2 linked regions of the Rhodovastum atsumiense genome follow. The protein of the gene in region 2 interacts with the protein of the main gene of each other region in a pairwise test. Links are inferred from orthologs where the notes say so. Each region holds a gene or a part of one and is shown on either strand. Other genes may lie near its edges.

Region 1 (5,188 bases), 800 kb from region 2 along the record:
GGCCATGTGCCGTCCCGCTGCGGCGATTCGCAACGGCAGATCCTGTCCATCAATTCGAATGCGCAACGATGTTCCTTCGGCATCCGCTGCCACCTGCAGCAGACGGGCGTCCGCGGCCGCGCTGGTGCCGAAGCTGCGCACGCGGGCATCGCCGGCGCGGGCCAGCAGGCGCGGCAGCAGGGGATTGTCGGCGGGCAGCACCGCAGTGCTGCCCGGTTCCAGCCCCGCCATGATCTCCGCCTTCTCGTCGGCGATCGCCGCCATGCTGCCGAGATGGCCGAGATGCGCGCCCTCGACGCTGACGATCAGCGCCACGTGCGGGCGGGCCAGCCGGGCCAGCGGCGCGATCTCGCCGGCATGGTTCATGCCGATCTCGACCACGCAGTACGCGGCATCCGCCGGCAGGCGCGCCAGTGTCAGCGGCACGCCCCAGTGATTGTTGTACGAGGCCTCGGCGGCATGGGTCGGTGCCTCGGCCGCGAGCATGCGGCGCAGCATTTCCTTGGTGGTGGTCTTGCCGACCGAGCCTGTCACCGCCACCAGCCGTCCGCGAAAGCGCGCGCGGGCGAATTGCCCGAGCGCACGCAGCCCTTCCAGCGTGTCGCCCACCACCAGCAACGGCGCCGTCGCTTCCACGCCGGCGGGCACATGCGTCACCAGCGCGCCGGCGGCACCGCGTGCCAGCGCCTCGGCGACGAAGCCGTGCCCGTCGCGCGCCTCGCCCTGCAGGGCGACGAACAGGTCGCCCGGGCGCAGCGAGCGCGTGTCGATCGACACGCCGGTGGCGGTGAACGGGGTTCGGAGGATCCCGCCCGTGGCCGTGGCGAGATCCGCTGCCTGCCAAAGCGCCATCTACGCTTCCTCCTGGCCACGCGGGGAAGCAGTTCCAAGCAGGTGCCGCACCGTTTCGGCGTCGTCGAAGGGCAGGGTCATGCCGGCGATGGTCTGGCCCTGCTCATGGCCCTTGCCGGCCACCACCAGCACATCGTCCGGCCCGAGATCGGACAGGGCCGAGGCGATCGCCGCCCGGCGCTCGCCGCCATCGCGTCCGCGCCCGTTGCCCGCCGCGCGGCAGCCGGCCAGCACCTCGGCGCGAATGGTGGCGGGATCCTCGCTGCGCGGATTGTCGTCGGTGACGACGGCGACATCGGCCAGCCGGGCCGCGGCTTCGCCCATCAATGGCCGCTTGCCGCGGTCACGGTCGCCGCCGGCACCGAACACCACGTGCAGGCGCGCATGGGTGTGCGGACGCAGCGCGCTCAGCAGCCGTTCCAGTGCATCCGGCGTGTGTGCGTAATCGACATAGACCGCGGCGCCGTTCGCCAGCCGCGCGGCCAGTTCCATCCGTCCGCGCACGCCGGTCAGGCGCGGCAGCACGGCCAGCACGTCGCGCGTGCCGGTGGCCTGTGCCAGCGCCGCCGCCACCAGCACGTTGTCGGTCTGGAACCGACCCGGCAGCGCCAGGGTGATCTCGTGCCGCGCGCCGCTCGTTTCGATTTCGATCACCTGCCCGTCCGGCAGCGGCACGGTGCGCAGCAGCCGGATCGAATCGCCGCCTTCGCCCACCACCTGCAATCCGAGCCGCCGGGCTGCGGCGATCTCGCGCAGCGCCGCCAGCGTGGCGGCATCGAGCGTGCCGCTTGCCACCGCGGGCGCGCCCGGTGCCAGCAAGTCACGGAACAGCCGCAGCTTGGCGGCGCGATAGGCGTCCAGCGTGCCGTGGTAGTCGAGGTGGTCGCGGGTGAGGTTGGTGAAGGCCCCGGCGGCCAGGTGCACCCCGTCGAGGCGGAACTGATCCAGCCCGTGCGAGGAGGCTTCCATCGCGGCGTGCTGCACGCCGGCGCGGGCGAGCCGGGCGAGGGTGTCGGCCAGCGTTTCCGGATCGGGCGTGGTCAGGCCCGGACCGGGCGGAAAGCCCGGCGCATGCAGCCCCAACGTGCCCAGGCTGGCTGCCTGCTGCCCGGATGCCGCCCAGATCTGGCGCAGGAATTCCACCGTGCTGGTCTTGCCGTTGGTGCCGGTGACGGCCACCACCAGATCGGGCTGGGCGCCGGCCAGTGCCGCGGCGATCTGCGCCAGCCGCCGGCGTGGTTCGGGGTCGAGAATGAGCGGGCGCGCCGGCACCGTGTCGGGCCAGGCGGTGCCCTCGGGGGCGAGCACGGCCGCGGCGCCACGGGCGACCGCATCCGCAATGAAAAGCCGCCCGTCTGCCCGGCTGCCGGGCAGGGCGGCAAAAAGATATCCGTCCTTCACGCGCCGGCTGTCGGCCGTGACGCCGGCGAAATCCAGCCCCGCCGCGTCATGCCAGTCCCGCGCCGGCAGGTCCGGAATGGCTCGCATGAGGTCAGCGCACCGCAAGCGCGGACGGGCCCGGGGCAGGAACGGTGGCGCGCGCCTCGTGCCGCAGGTCACGCGGCGCCGGCATGACGGGCGGGGCGGCGGCGGGCACCGAGCCGGGGGCGGGGCGCGGCGCCGTGGCGACCGGCGGCGCCGGGCGAGGGGCGGGGGTGGTGGCGACCGGGGCGCCGGCCGGCTTCGCGCCGCCCGGTCGCGGCGGCTGCAGCGGGATGGCGAGCTGGGCGGAGATCGTGGCGGCGCTCTCGATCTGCGGCAGCAGGCCGAGCATCGGCGCGGCGCGCGCGATCACGCGGCCCGCGGCCGGCGCGCTCACCCAGCCCGCGGTGGCGTAGCCATAGGTGGCCTTGGTGGCGTGCGGCTCGTCGAGCATCATGTAGACGGCGTAACGGGGCGCGTTCATCGGGAAGGCACCCATGAAGGCGGCGACGCGCGAGTGCCGGTTGTAGCCCCGGCCGGCGATCTTCTCGGCGGTGCCGGTCTTGCCGCCGACATAGTAGCCGGGCACCTCGGCGTTCTTGCCGAAGCCGTCGGTCACCACCAGGCGCATCAGCCGGCGCATGGTGTCGGAGGTCGATTGCTGCATCACCCGCCGGCCTTCGCGGGTGGTGCCGGATTCCGCCGCCACCACGGTCGGGCGCATGTAGACGCCGCCATTGGCGATCGCCGCGGTGCCGGCGACGACATGCAGCGGCGAGACCGCGATGCCGTGGCCGAAGGCGATGGTCAGGGTGGAGACTTCCTTCCAGTTGGCCGCGGGCGGGGCCATCGGCGCGGCGGCCTCGGGCAGTTCCACGCCCAGCCGGCGCAGCATGCCCATCTTCTCCATCCACGCCCGCTGCAGCGTCGGGCCGGCGGCCTCGGCCATCCTGGCCGCGCCGATATTGGACGAATAGGCCAGGATCTCCGGCACGTAGAGGAACCGGTGCTTGCCTTCGAAGTCGTTGATGGTGAACCGGCCGATGCGGATCGCGTGGCTGGCGTCGAAGCCGTTCCAGAGATTGACCACGTTGTTGTCGAGCGCCATCGACGCAGTCTGCAGCTTGAAGGTGCTGCCGGGCTCGTATACGCCGGTGACGCAACGATTGAACCGGTCATCCGCCGGCGACTGGCCGAACGTGTTGGCGTCGTAGTCGGGCAGGCTGGCCATCGCCACGATCTCGCCCGTGCGCACGTCCATGACGATGCCGCATGCGCCGATGGCGCTGAATTCCTCCATCGCCCGTGACAGCTCGTCGCGCACCACCGCCTGCACGCGCACATCGATCGACAGGCGCAACGGCGCCGGGTCGTCGCGCAGGCGCTGCTCGAAGAACCGTTCGACGCCGGCGACACCGTTGCCGTCCACGTCGACACCCCCGAGCACCTGGGCGGCGACGCGGCCCATCGGGTAGCGGCGCCGCTCGGTCGATTCGAAATAGACGCCGGGAATGCCGAGGGCGTTGATCTGCAACTGCTCGCGCGGCGTGATCTGGCGGGCGAGGTAGACGAACTGCTTGTCGCCGGACAGCCGCTCCAGCACCACGTCCTCGTCGAGCCGGGGCAGGACCGACTTCAGTTTGCGCGCCGTCTCGGCCGGATCGATCATTTCGCGCGGATTGGCGTAGACCGCCGCGGTGGGCAGCGAGATGGCCAGGATCTCGCCGTTGCGGTCGGTGATCATGGCACGCTGGGCGCGCAGCATCAGATCGGAGGCGCTGCCATCCGCGGGCGGCTCGGGCGGCTTCACCCGCTGCTCGACCAGGCGCGGCATCCGCGGGTCGAAGATGCTGGCATCCGCCAGCTTGACCACCAGCGCCGCGAACAGCAGCGCGAACCCGCCCGCTGCCAGCACCAGCCGCTCGCGCGTGCGCTCCAGCGCGGCACGGCGTTGCAGGTCGGGCGCGGTGATCCGCACTGTCTCCATGCGCGGCACCGCCGCCTCGCGCGGCGCGCCGAACCGGCGGGCCGGGCTGGACGGCGAGGGGGCGGCGAGCGGGCCCTCGGTCATCGGTTACCTGCCGGCTGGCCCCCGCCAGCCTGCCAGTAGGAGGCGGCATTGGCGGCACTGACCGGCGAGGCCGCGCTGAGCGAGCGCGCCATGCCGAGCGCCGATGCCACCGCCGGAACCGAGGGATCGACGGCCCCGCCCCGGGCCGCGCGCGCCACCGCTTCGGCGGGGCTGCCCGGGGGCGGGGCATAGGCTTGCGTGCCGGCCGCCTGCATCGAGAGCGGGCGCGGCGGCGGCGAGGAGGGGCGGTTGCCCAGGGCGCTGGCCCATTGGTGGGTCGGCGGCGGCGAGGCCGGCTGCACCGCGGCGGTCGGCACCACCGCGGCCTGCGCCGGCGCGCGCGTGCGCTGGCGCGCATGCGCGGCGGGCGAGCCGAGGGTTTCGGTCAGCACGATCGGGCGCGACGGGGCGGTGCGCTGGGGGGCAGGCTGCGGCGAGGATTGCTGCGCCTGCGCCTGCGCCGTCGCCTGCGCCGGGCGCGGGGCGGTGGCGGCGGCAACGGCGGCGGGTTCGGCGGCCGGGCGGTGGGCGATTGCCGGGCGTGCCGGCTCGGTCTTCTCAGGCCGGTCGGGCTTTGCCTCGGGCAGCCTGGCCACCGGCAGGTCGACCGGCTTCGGTTCCGGCAGCTTCGCCCCCGGCGCGTCGGGTTCGACCGGCGCGGGCTCGGCCGGCGGCTCGCCCACCGGCGGCAACCGCTTCTCGAACTCCGCCACCGTGGTGAACTGGCCGGGCTGGGTGGTCTTCAGCCCCGGCAGATGCTGCCCGGCGAGTTCGGACAGGCGCGAGGGATCATTCAGCAGCGTGTATTCGGCGCGCAGCACGGCCATGCGCTCGCGCGCCCCG
Region 2 (7,710 bases):
CCGACCGCAACGACGAATACCTGTTCTACCAGTTGCTGCTTGGTGCCTGGCCGGCCGAACTCACCGGCGTCGGTGGCCTGGATGCCGGGCAGGTCGGTGCCTTTGTCGGGCGCATGGAAGGGGCGATCATCAAGTCCCTGCGCGAGGCGAAGCTGCATTCCACCTGGGCGGCGCCGGATGCCGCTTACGAGGAAGCGATGCTCGGTTTCGTGCGCGATGCCCTGGATGTTTCCGCGTCCGATGCGTTCCTGGGGGCTTTCCTGCCGTTCCAGGAGCGGGTGGCGCGGCTTGGCGTGCACAACAGTCTGGTGCAGACCGTCCTGAAGCTGACGGTTCCTGGCATGCCGGACATCTACCAGGGGGCCGAGGTGTGGGATCTCAGCCTGGTGGATCCGGACAACCGGCGTCCGGTGGACTATGAGCGCCGGATGTGGCTGCTCGATGAGGTGACGGTGGCGCTGGAGCGTGACCGGCGGGCGGCGTTGCGGGAGATGCTGGCGGAGTGGCGGGACGGCCGCATCAAGCTGGGGGTGACCAGCCTGTTGCTGGCGTATCGCCGCGCGCATCCGGGCTTGTTCGCCGAAGGGGCGTATGAGCCGCTGGTGGCGGTGGGGGCGAGGGCTGAGCAGGTCTGTGCCTTTGCGCGGCGTCATGGGGAAGATGCGGCGGTGGTGGTGGCGGCGCGTTTCCCGGTGCGGCTGGCAGCCGACCCGGACTGGGCCGGCACGGTGCTTCCCTGGCCCCGGATCGAGGGGCAGCGCTGGTGTGACCTGTTCAGTGGCCGTGAGATCGTGCCCAGCGACAATGGGGTGGGCATCGAGGTGGTTTTGGGCGATTTGCCGGTTGCCGTTCTGGTGCTTGAGGGCACCTGACCCCAAATGGGATCCAAGGGCCTGTGGCCCTTGGTGGAGGTCCAGGAGGCAAAGCCTCCTGGTGGGTTCGGGGCAACGCCCCGGGCTGGCGTGATCCGGGAGATGTATATGACCTGGTCGTTTCCCATCGTCACTTTGAAGGGCACGGTGATTCGCCTGCATGTGACGTTTCTGTTGTTTCTCGCCTGGATTGCTGCCGCGCACTATGCGCAGGGTGGAATGTCCGCCTTGGTGCAGGGCGTCGCCTTTACCTTGCTGCTGTTCCTGAGTGTGGTGCTGCACGAATTCGGTCACGTGCTGGCCGCAAGGCGCTATGGTGTGCAGACCCCTGACATCACGTTGCTGCCGATCGGCGGCGTTGCCCGGTTGGAGCGCATTCCCGAACGCCCGGTTGAGGAACTGGTGGTGGCGCTGGCGGGGCCGGCGGTGAATCTGGTGATCGCTGTTGTCCTGTTCCTGGTGCTGGGCGGGACCTTGCCCGAGCAAAGCCTGCAGATGCATGCGCAGGATGCCGGGTTGCTGGCCCGGCTTGCGGTAGCCAATCTGTTTTTGGTGCTGTTCAATCTGGTTCCGGCGTTCCCGATGGATGGCGGGCGGGTGTTGCGGGCCTTGCTGGCGTGGCGCCTCGGCTATGGGCGGGCGACCCAGATCGCCGCCTCGATCGGCCAGGGGCTTGCCTTCGCGCTGGGGGTGCTTGGGTTGTTCGGCAATCCGATCCTGTTGTTCATCGGCTTGTTCGTCTGGCTCGGGGCAGCGTCGGAGGCGCATGCGGTGCAGATCCGCGAGGCGTCGCGGGGGATCATTGCCGCTGATGCCGCGGTGACGCAGTTCGAGAGTCTTTCGCCGATGAGCCGGGTCGAGGATGCGGTGCAATGTCTGATCCGCACCACGCAGCACGAATTCCCGGTGGTGGACGGGGGCGGGCGGTTGCGTGGGGTGCTGACGCGCGACGCCATGATCCGCGCGTTGCGTGAGGGTGGCCCGGACACGCCGGTGATCGAGGTGATGGTGCGTGACATCCCGATGGTGAATCACCGCACCAGCCTGGCCGATGCGTTGCGGTTGCTGCAGGAGCGGCAATTGCCGGCGGTGGGGGTGGAGGATGGCGGTGGGCGGCTGGTCGGCCTGATCACGCCGGAGAATGTCGGCGAGATGATGATGGTGCAGGCGGCGCGCAATGCCGGTCCGGGGGGTGGGCCGGGGGGCACCCCGCCGGGGCTGCGCAACCCGTGGCGGGCGCCGGATGCCGGGCCGACCTCGCCGGCGTGATCAGCGGCAGATCCGCCAGGGGCCCATGTCGAGATGGAAATGGTCGTGATGGGCGGCGTTGTACTCGGGGCCGAGCACGCCGCGGAACCAGCGGCAGGCGCCGTCGCGCAGGGCGTGCAGGAAGGCTGATTCGGGACCGCTGCCGCCCCAGTTGCCGGCCAGTTTCACCTCCCGCCCGTCGCGCAGCACGAAGCCGGCGATGTCGATCGCGTTCGCGGTGGCGTGCTGGCTGCGGCGTCCGGCCTGGGCGTGGTTGACGTTGCGGCAGGCATAGGTGCCGTAGTGGCGGATGGCGGTAACTTCCGTGCCGAGAAGCTGCCTCGCCTCGGGCTGCAGGGTGTTGCGCTCGAACAGGGTCCAGGCGGCGGCGAGCGGGCAGGTGACGACCGGGTTGGCCGGCATGGCGCGGACCGGGCCTGTCAGCCGCACGGCATGCTCGATCGCGCAGCCGTTATCGGCAGGGCGGTCGGGCACCGGCAGGAACGGAAGCCCTGAGCCGGTAAAGGCGGCGGGGCAGAGATCGGGCTGCAATTGCAGGGCCCGCAGCTTCAGCCCGGTGAGTGCATTGGGGGCGGCGGTGAGGTCGAGCGGCCGCCGCGGATCCCATTCCGGCGGCAGGTGACGCAGCCCCAGGGCAACCAGTCCGAACAGGAGTGCGAGGCCGAGCAGCCATCGCATGATCGGGGCTGCTGACTGGAATGCCATGACGGAGATGAACGCCTGGGGTGAGGTCTCCGTTCGCGTGGGGGCGGGGATGCTCTTTTAGGGGGCCGGGGGTCTGGAACAAAACATGAACAAATCCTATATCGGGGGCATCTCCTTCTGGAAAGGACCCCCATGGCCACCGGATCCGACCCTGCGACCGATGCCCTCTGGAATGCCCGGCGCGCGGAAATCATGCGGCTGCTGCTGCAGGCCGGCGCGAAGCTGGCCGGGCGCGGCGCCGAGGTCAGCCAGTCGAACGGATGGATCTTCCGTGCAGCGCTCGGCGAGTTCTGCGTCGACGCCACGCTGAACGAGCCGCAGTTCCGCTGGCAGGCGCCCGATACGCTGACCGTCATGCCGCGTGCGTTCCGCGGCGGCTTTCATCCGCTCGACCGGCCGGCTGCCCTCAGGCCGGCGGGGGTGGCCTTCGAGCCGGGAACGGCGAGGCTGAGTGAGGCGGGGCGCGCGACCCTGGGCCGGGTGGCCGCCTGGCTGATCGATGCCATGCTCGAGGGGCCACCGGCCGCTTCCGCCGGCACGAGAGATGGGGCGTCGCGGCCGCCGCGCAAGCCGCGCGGGCCGAACCGGACGGCGTGGGCTGCCCGCGCGGCGTTCCGGCAGGGCGATGCCCGCCGGGGTCCGGATCGCCGCCCAGGCTGAAAGGGCGTTGATGCGGCTGGTCAGGTGCGACATGAGGGGCGCATGGCCAGTCCTCGCCCCGATGCCGAGCAGGCACGCCGCCCGAGCCGGGGGGTACCGGAGGTCCAGGCGCGACCCAGGCGTTCCTGGCGTCCGCGCTTGCGCCGGCTGGTCGGCCGGGCCCTGCTGCTGGCGTTGCTGGGGCCGCTGCTGCTGATCGTGCTGTTCCGCTTCGTGCCGCCGGTGCTGACCCCGTTGATGGTGATCCGCCTGATCCAGGGGTATGGCCTGCACCGGGAATGGATTGCCTACGAGGATATCGCCCCGGCGCTCGCCCAGGCGGTGATTTCCGCCGAGGACAACCTGTTCTGCGAGGAAACCCTGGGCTTCGATTTCGCCGCCATGCGCGGGCAGATCGAGACCTGGTCGAACGGCGAGCGCCCCCGCGGGGCGAGCACCATCACCATGCAGACCGCCAAGAACCTGCTGCTCTGGCCGGGGCGCGACCCGGTCCGCAAGGTCGTGGAGGCGTGGCTGACGCCCCAGATCGCGGTATTGTGGCCCAAGCGCAGGGTGCTTGAAGTCTACCTGAACATCGTGGAATTCGGCCCGGGCGTCTATGGCGCGGGGACGGCGGCGCGGCGTTTCTTCGGCAAGGTGCCGTCGCAGCTCTCGCCGCGGGAAGCGGCGCTGCTGGCGGCGGTGTTGCCGCGCCCGCTGGAATGGTCGGCGGCATCCCCGGCCCCGCATGTGCGGCAGCGGGCGGCCATCATCGAGCGCCGCGTCGGGCAGATCCGGCCGCTGCTGGCCTGTGCGCGGTGAGCGGGCTTGCCATGCCTTGCATGAAAAGTTTCCGTTCCGCCTGATCATCGCGCTGGCGATTCGACCGCTAGTTCTATGAGCATGCGACGAGATCGACGCAGCATGAGATCGATCGGCCTCTCATGGCATGACCATGTGGCGGGTCGCGTCCCGCAGAAGCGCGCCGATGAGCCGATCCGGCTTTTGCCGACGGCGCACGGTGCGGGACATGTCGAGGGGGCCCGGGCGCTCTTGGACAGAGGAGCAACATGACGGCGAATCCCGCTCTGACAGGCCCCGCACCGGATCCCGTCCACACGCTTGAGCCGATCGGCGTGCCGCTGCGGCGGCTTGGCACCATTTTGCGCCGGCGCTTCCTGCTCGTGCTGCTGGTCATGACGCTCGGCCTGGGCGGCATGGGGCTCTATCTTGCCAAGGCGCCGCGGACCTACCGGGCGGAAGCCGCCGTGCTGGTCGAGCCGCGGCAGACCCAGGTGAGCGACCTGCAGGCGATCGCCGCCGATCCCGGCAATGCCAACCTGATCCGGACACAGATCGACCTGCTGCGCTCGCCCGCCCTGGCCCGGCGCGTGGTCGAGCGGCTTGCCCTGGTCGACCACCCGGCCTTCGCGCCGCATGACGGTGTCGTCACCAGGGTGCTGCACATGGCCGGCACCCTGCTGGGCGTTCCCTTGCTGGACTCGCGCCCGCTGACGCCGCAGGAGCGCATCGACAACGCGACCACCGCGCTGCTCGCCATGGTGGGGCAGCAGAACGAGCCACGCTCCAACGTCATCACCATCTGGGCGGAGACCGTCTCGCCGGACCTGAGTGCTGACATCGCCAACCAGTTCGCCCAGCAATACCTCGAATTCAAGCGCTACCAGAAATTCGCCGCGGTGGAACGGGCGCATACCTGGTTCAGCGAACGTCTCGGCGAACTCGGGGCCAAGACACGCGCGGCCGAGCAGGCGGTGGAGAATTACCGGCTGCAGAACGGGCTGGCCGAGGTGCTGAACACCCGCAATGCGCCGACCTCGCCCACCATCAACCGCCAGCAGCTCGACGAGGCAGCACGCCAGCTCGTGATCGTCTCGGGCGAAAAGGCGCGCAAGGAAGCCCAGCTATCGCAGGCCAGGTCCGCCCTGCGCGCGCAACGCGGCTATGACGCCCTGCCGGAAGTGCTGAACTCCCCCCTCGTACAGAGATTGCGCGAGCAGGAAGCCAATCTGGCGCGGCGTGACGCGGAGCTGTCGGTCTCGCTTGGCGAGCGCGCGCCCGAGCTGATGGCGTTGCGCTCGCAGCGCCGCGGCCTGCAGCAGAAGTTGCAGGAAGAGATGACCAATGCCACCAGTGGCCTCGCCAACGAGGTTGCCGCGGCAGCCGTGCAGGAATCCGCCTTGCGGGCCCGGCTCGAAAGCCTGCGCTCGGCCGTCACCACCGAGAACAAGGCCGAGGTGCGCCTGCAGAGCCTGATCTCGGAGGCCAATACCAACCGCGCCATCTACGAGAGTTTCCTCACCCGCGCGACGCAACTCGCCAATGTGGCCGGGATCCAGGAACCGGACGCGGAACTCGTCTCGGCGGCGACGATTCCCTCGGAGCCGTATTCCCCGCGCGCCGGCAGGTTGCTTGCGGTCAGCTTCGGCTTTTCCCTGGTCCTGGGGATTGGCCTGGCCTGTATGTTCGATCGCATGGGAGAGGGTGTGTCCACGCCCGAGGCCCTGGAGGCGGAGCTTGGCCTGGCCTCGCTCGGGCTGGTGCCGTCGGTGGGCGCGAAGGCGCGCGGCGATGCCCCGTACGGCCGGGGGGCCGCGGATTTCGCGGCGGCGCTCAGCCGCCTGCGCGGCACGTTGCAGGTGATCGACGCGCAGGCCCGGCCGCGTGTCGTCATGATCACCTCCGCCTTGCCGCAGGAAGGCAAGACGGTCCTGGCCACCAGCCTCGCGCGCAATGCCGCGCAGGCCGGCTGGCGTGTCTGCGTGATCGACTGCGACCTGCGCAATCCCAGCGTGGCCGCCGCGTTCGGCATCGACCCGGAGCCGGGGCTGGCGCAGGTGCTCGGCACCAACAGCCTGAGCGACGGCAACCCTGTCGTGCGTCGCATGACCAAGGGCCTGGATGTCATCCCGACCGGTGTTCCCGAGCATGATCCCCAGGAATTGCTGACCTCCCGTCGCCTGGCCGGCATCCTGGATATGGCACGCACGCGCTATGATCTGGTCATCGTCGATGCCCCGCCGGTGCTGGCGGCCGCCGACGCGCAACTTCTCGCGCGCATCGTCGATGCCACCCTTTTCGTCGTGCGCTGGGAGCGGACACCGCGGGCGGCGGCGCGGGATGCGCTGCGGCTGCTGCGGGGGGCGGATATACGCCTGCTCGGCACGGTGCTGACGCAGGTGCATCTCTCCCGCTTCACCCGGCTCAGCACCGGTGGCCTGGCCCACATGTACCGGTATTATCCCGGCTACTATCGCCCGGCACGGATGCCGAGAGCCTGACAAGCCCTGCGTGATCATCGAAACGGGAGTTGCAGCCTTGCAACTCCCGTTTCGCATTGGGCCGGGGGAAAGACGATCTCCGAATGCAACCGGTCGATCCGTGGGCGGAGTTGCGGATATCTTCCGGCGCAAGGCAGGTCTTCGGGAACAAATCCGGGAACGGGACGCTGATGAACCCATGAGCCCCTTGCTTCGGGGCAGAGTGAATTCCATCACGATCCAGGAAGCCGCATGCTGATCCGTATCGGATACGAGCTAGAGTACCATCATACCGCCCCGACCCCCATGGTCCTCATGCTGACGGTGCATCCCTCGCGCGGCGCGGATCTGGTCGTTCCGCCTCTCCTTGTGAGTGATCCGGTGGTGCCGGTGGAAACCTACCGCGACCAGTTCGGCAATCTTTGCAGTCGCCTGCTGGCGCCGTCCGGATCCATCCGGTTTCATGCCGATGGTCTTGTCGCGGACAGCGGCCTGCCTGATCCGGTCGTTGCCGACGCGATCCAGCATCCCGTGCAGGACCTGCCGCCGGAAACCCTGGTCTTCCTGCTCGGCAGCCGCTACTGCGAGACCGACCTGCTGTCCGAATTCGCCTGGAAGACCTTCGGCAACACCCGGCCTGGATGGTCGCGCGTGCAGGCGATCTGCGATTTCGTGCACGGCCACCTGACCTTCGGATACCCCTTCGCGAATCCACGGCGCACGGCCTGGAGTTCCCTGAAGGAGCGACGCGGCGTCTGCCGGGACTTCGCCCATCTGGCGATCGCGCTGTGCCGCTGCATGAACATCCCGGCGCGCTACTGCACGGGGTACCTGGGCGATATCGGTGTGCCGGCCGTGCCGGAACCGATGGATTTCTCCGGATGGTTCGAAGCCTTCCTCGGCGGCCGGTGGCACAGCTTCGATGCACGCCACAATGTCCCGCG

What was found. The genes of interacting proteins can lie anywhere in the genome.
Region 1: the proteins of mtgA (region 2) and NBY65_RS04110 interact in binary tests that used the Escherichia coli proteins (3 or more experiments, as listed by UniProt). The link is inferred for Rhodovastum atsumiense from one-to-one orthologs.

The regions. Positions count from the first base shown.
Region 1 is NZ_OW485601.1:947,406-952,593, reverse strand. Bases 1,846-4,844 are described here. They hold NBY65_RS04110 (peptidoglycan D,D-transpeptidase FtsI family protein), read right to left. Parts: upstream 4,346-4,844; coding sequence 2,345-4,345; downstream 1,846-2,344. Other genes in these bases: ftsL (cell division protein FtsL), read right to left, coding at 4,342-4,844; NBY65_RS04115 (UDP-N-acetylmuramoyl-L-alanyl-D-glutamate--2,6-diaminopimelate ligase), read right to left, coding at 1,846-2,340. In the rest of the region: NBY65_RS04120 (UDP-N-acetylmuramoyl-tripeptide--D-alanyl-D-alanine ligase), read right to left, coding at 1-852; more of NBY65_RS04115, read right to left, coding at 853-1,845; more of ftsL, read right to left, coding at 4,845-5,188. UniProt on the Escherichia coli protein: Essential cell division protein that catalyzes cross-linking of the peptidoglycan cell wall at the division septum. Required for localization of FtsN.
Region 2 is NZ_OW485601.1:142,005-149,714, reverse strand. What follows is about bases 2,697-5,427. They hold mtgA (monofunctional biosynthetic peptidoglycan transglycosylase), read left to right. Parts: upstream 2,697-3,548; coding sequence 3,549-4,307; downstream 4,308-5,427. Other genes in these bases: NBY65_RS00605 (GumC family protein), read left to right, coding at 4,556-5,427; NBY65_RS00615 (hypothetical protein), read left to right, coding at 2,979-3,506; NBY65_RS00620 (extensin-like domain-containing protein), read right to left, coding at 2,697-2,819. In the rest of the region: treY (malto-oligosyltrehalose synthase), read left to right, coding at 1-872; NBY65_RS00625 (site-2 protease family protein), read left to right, coding at 981-2,141; more of NBY65_RS00620, read right to left, coding at 2,142-2,696; more of NBY65_RS00605, read left to right, coding at 5,428-6,787; NBY65_RS00600 (transglutaminase-like domain-containing protein), read left to right, coding at 7,019-7,710. UniProt on the Escherichia coli protein: Peptidoglycan polymerase that catalyzes glycan chain elongation from lipid-linked precursors. May play a role in peptidoglycan assembly during cell division in collaboration with other cell division proteins.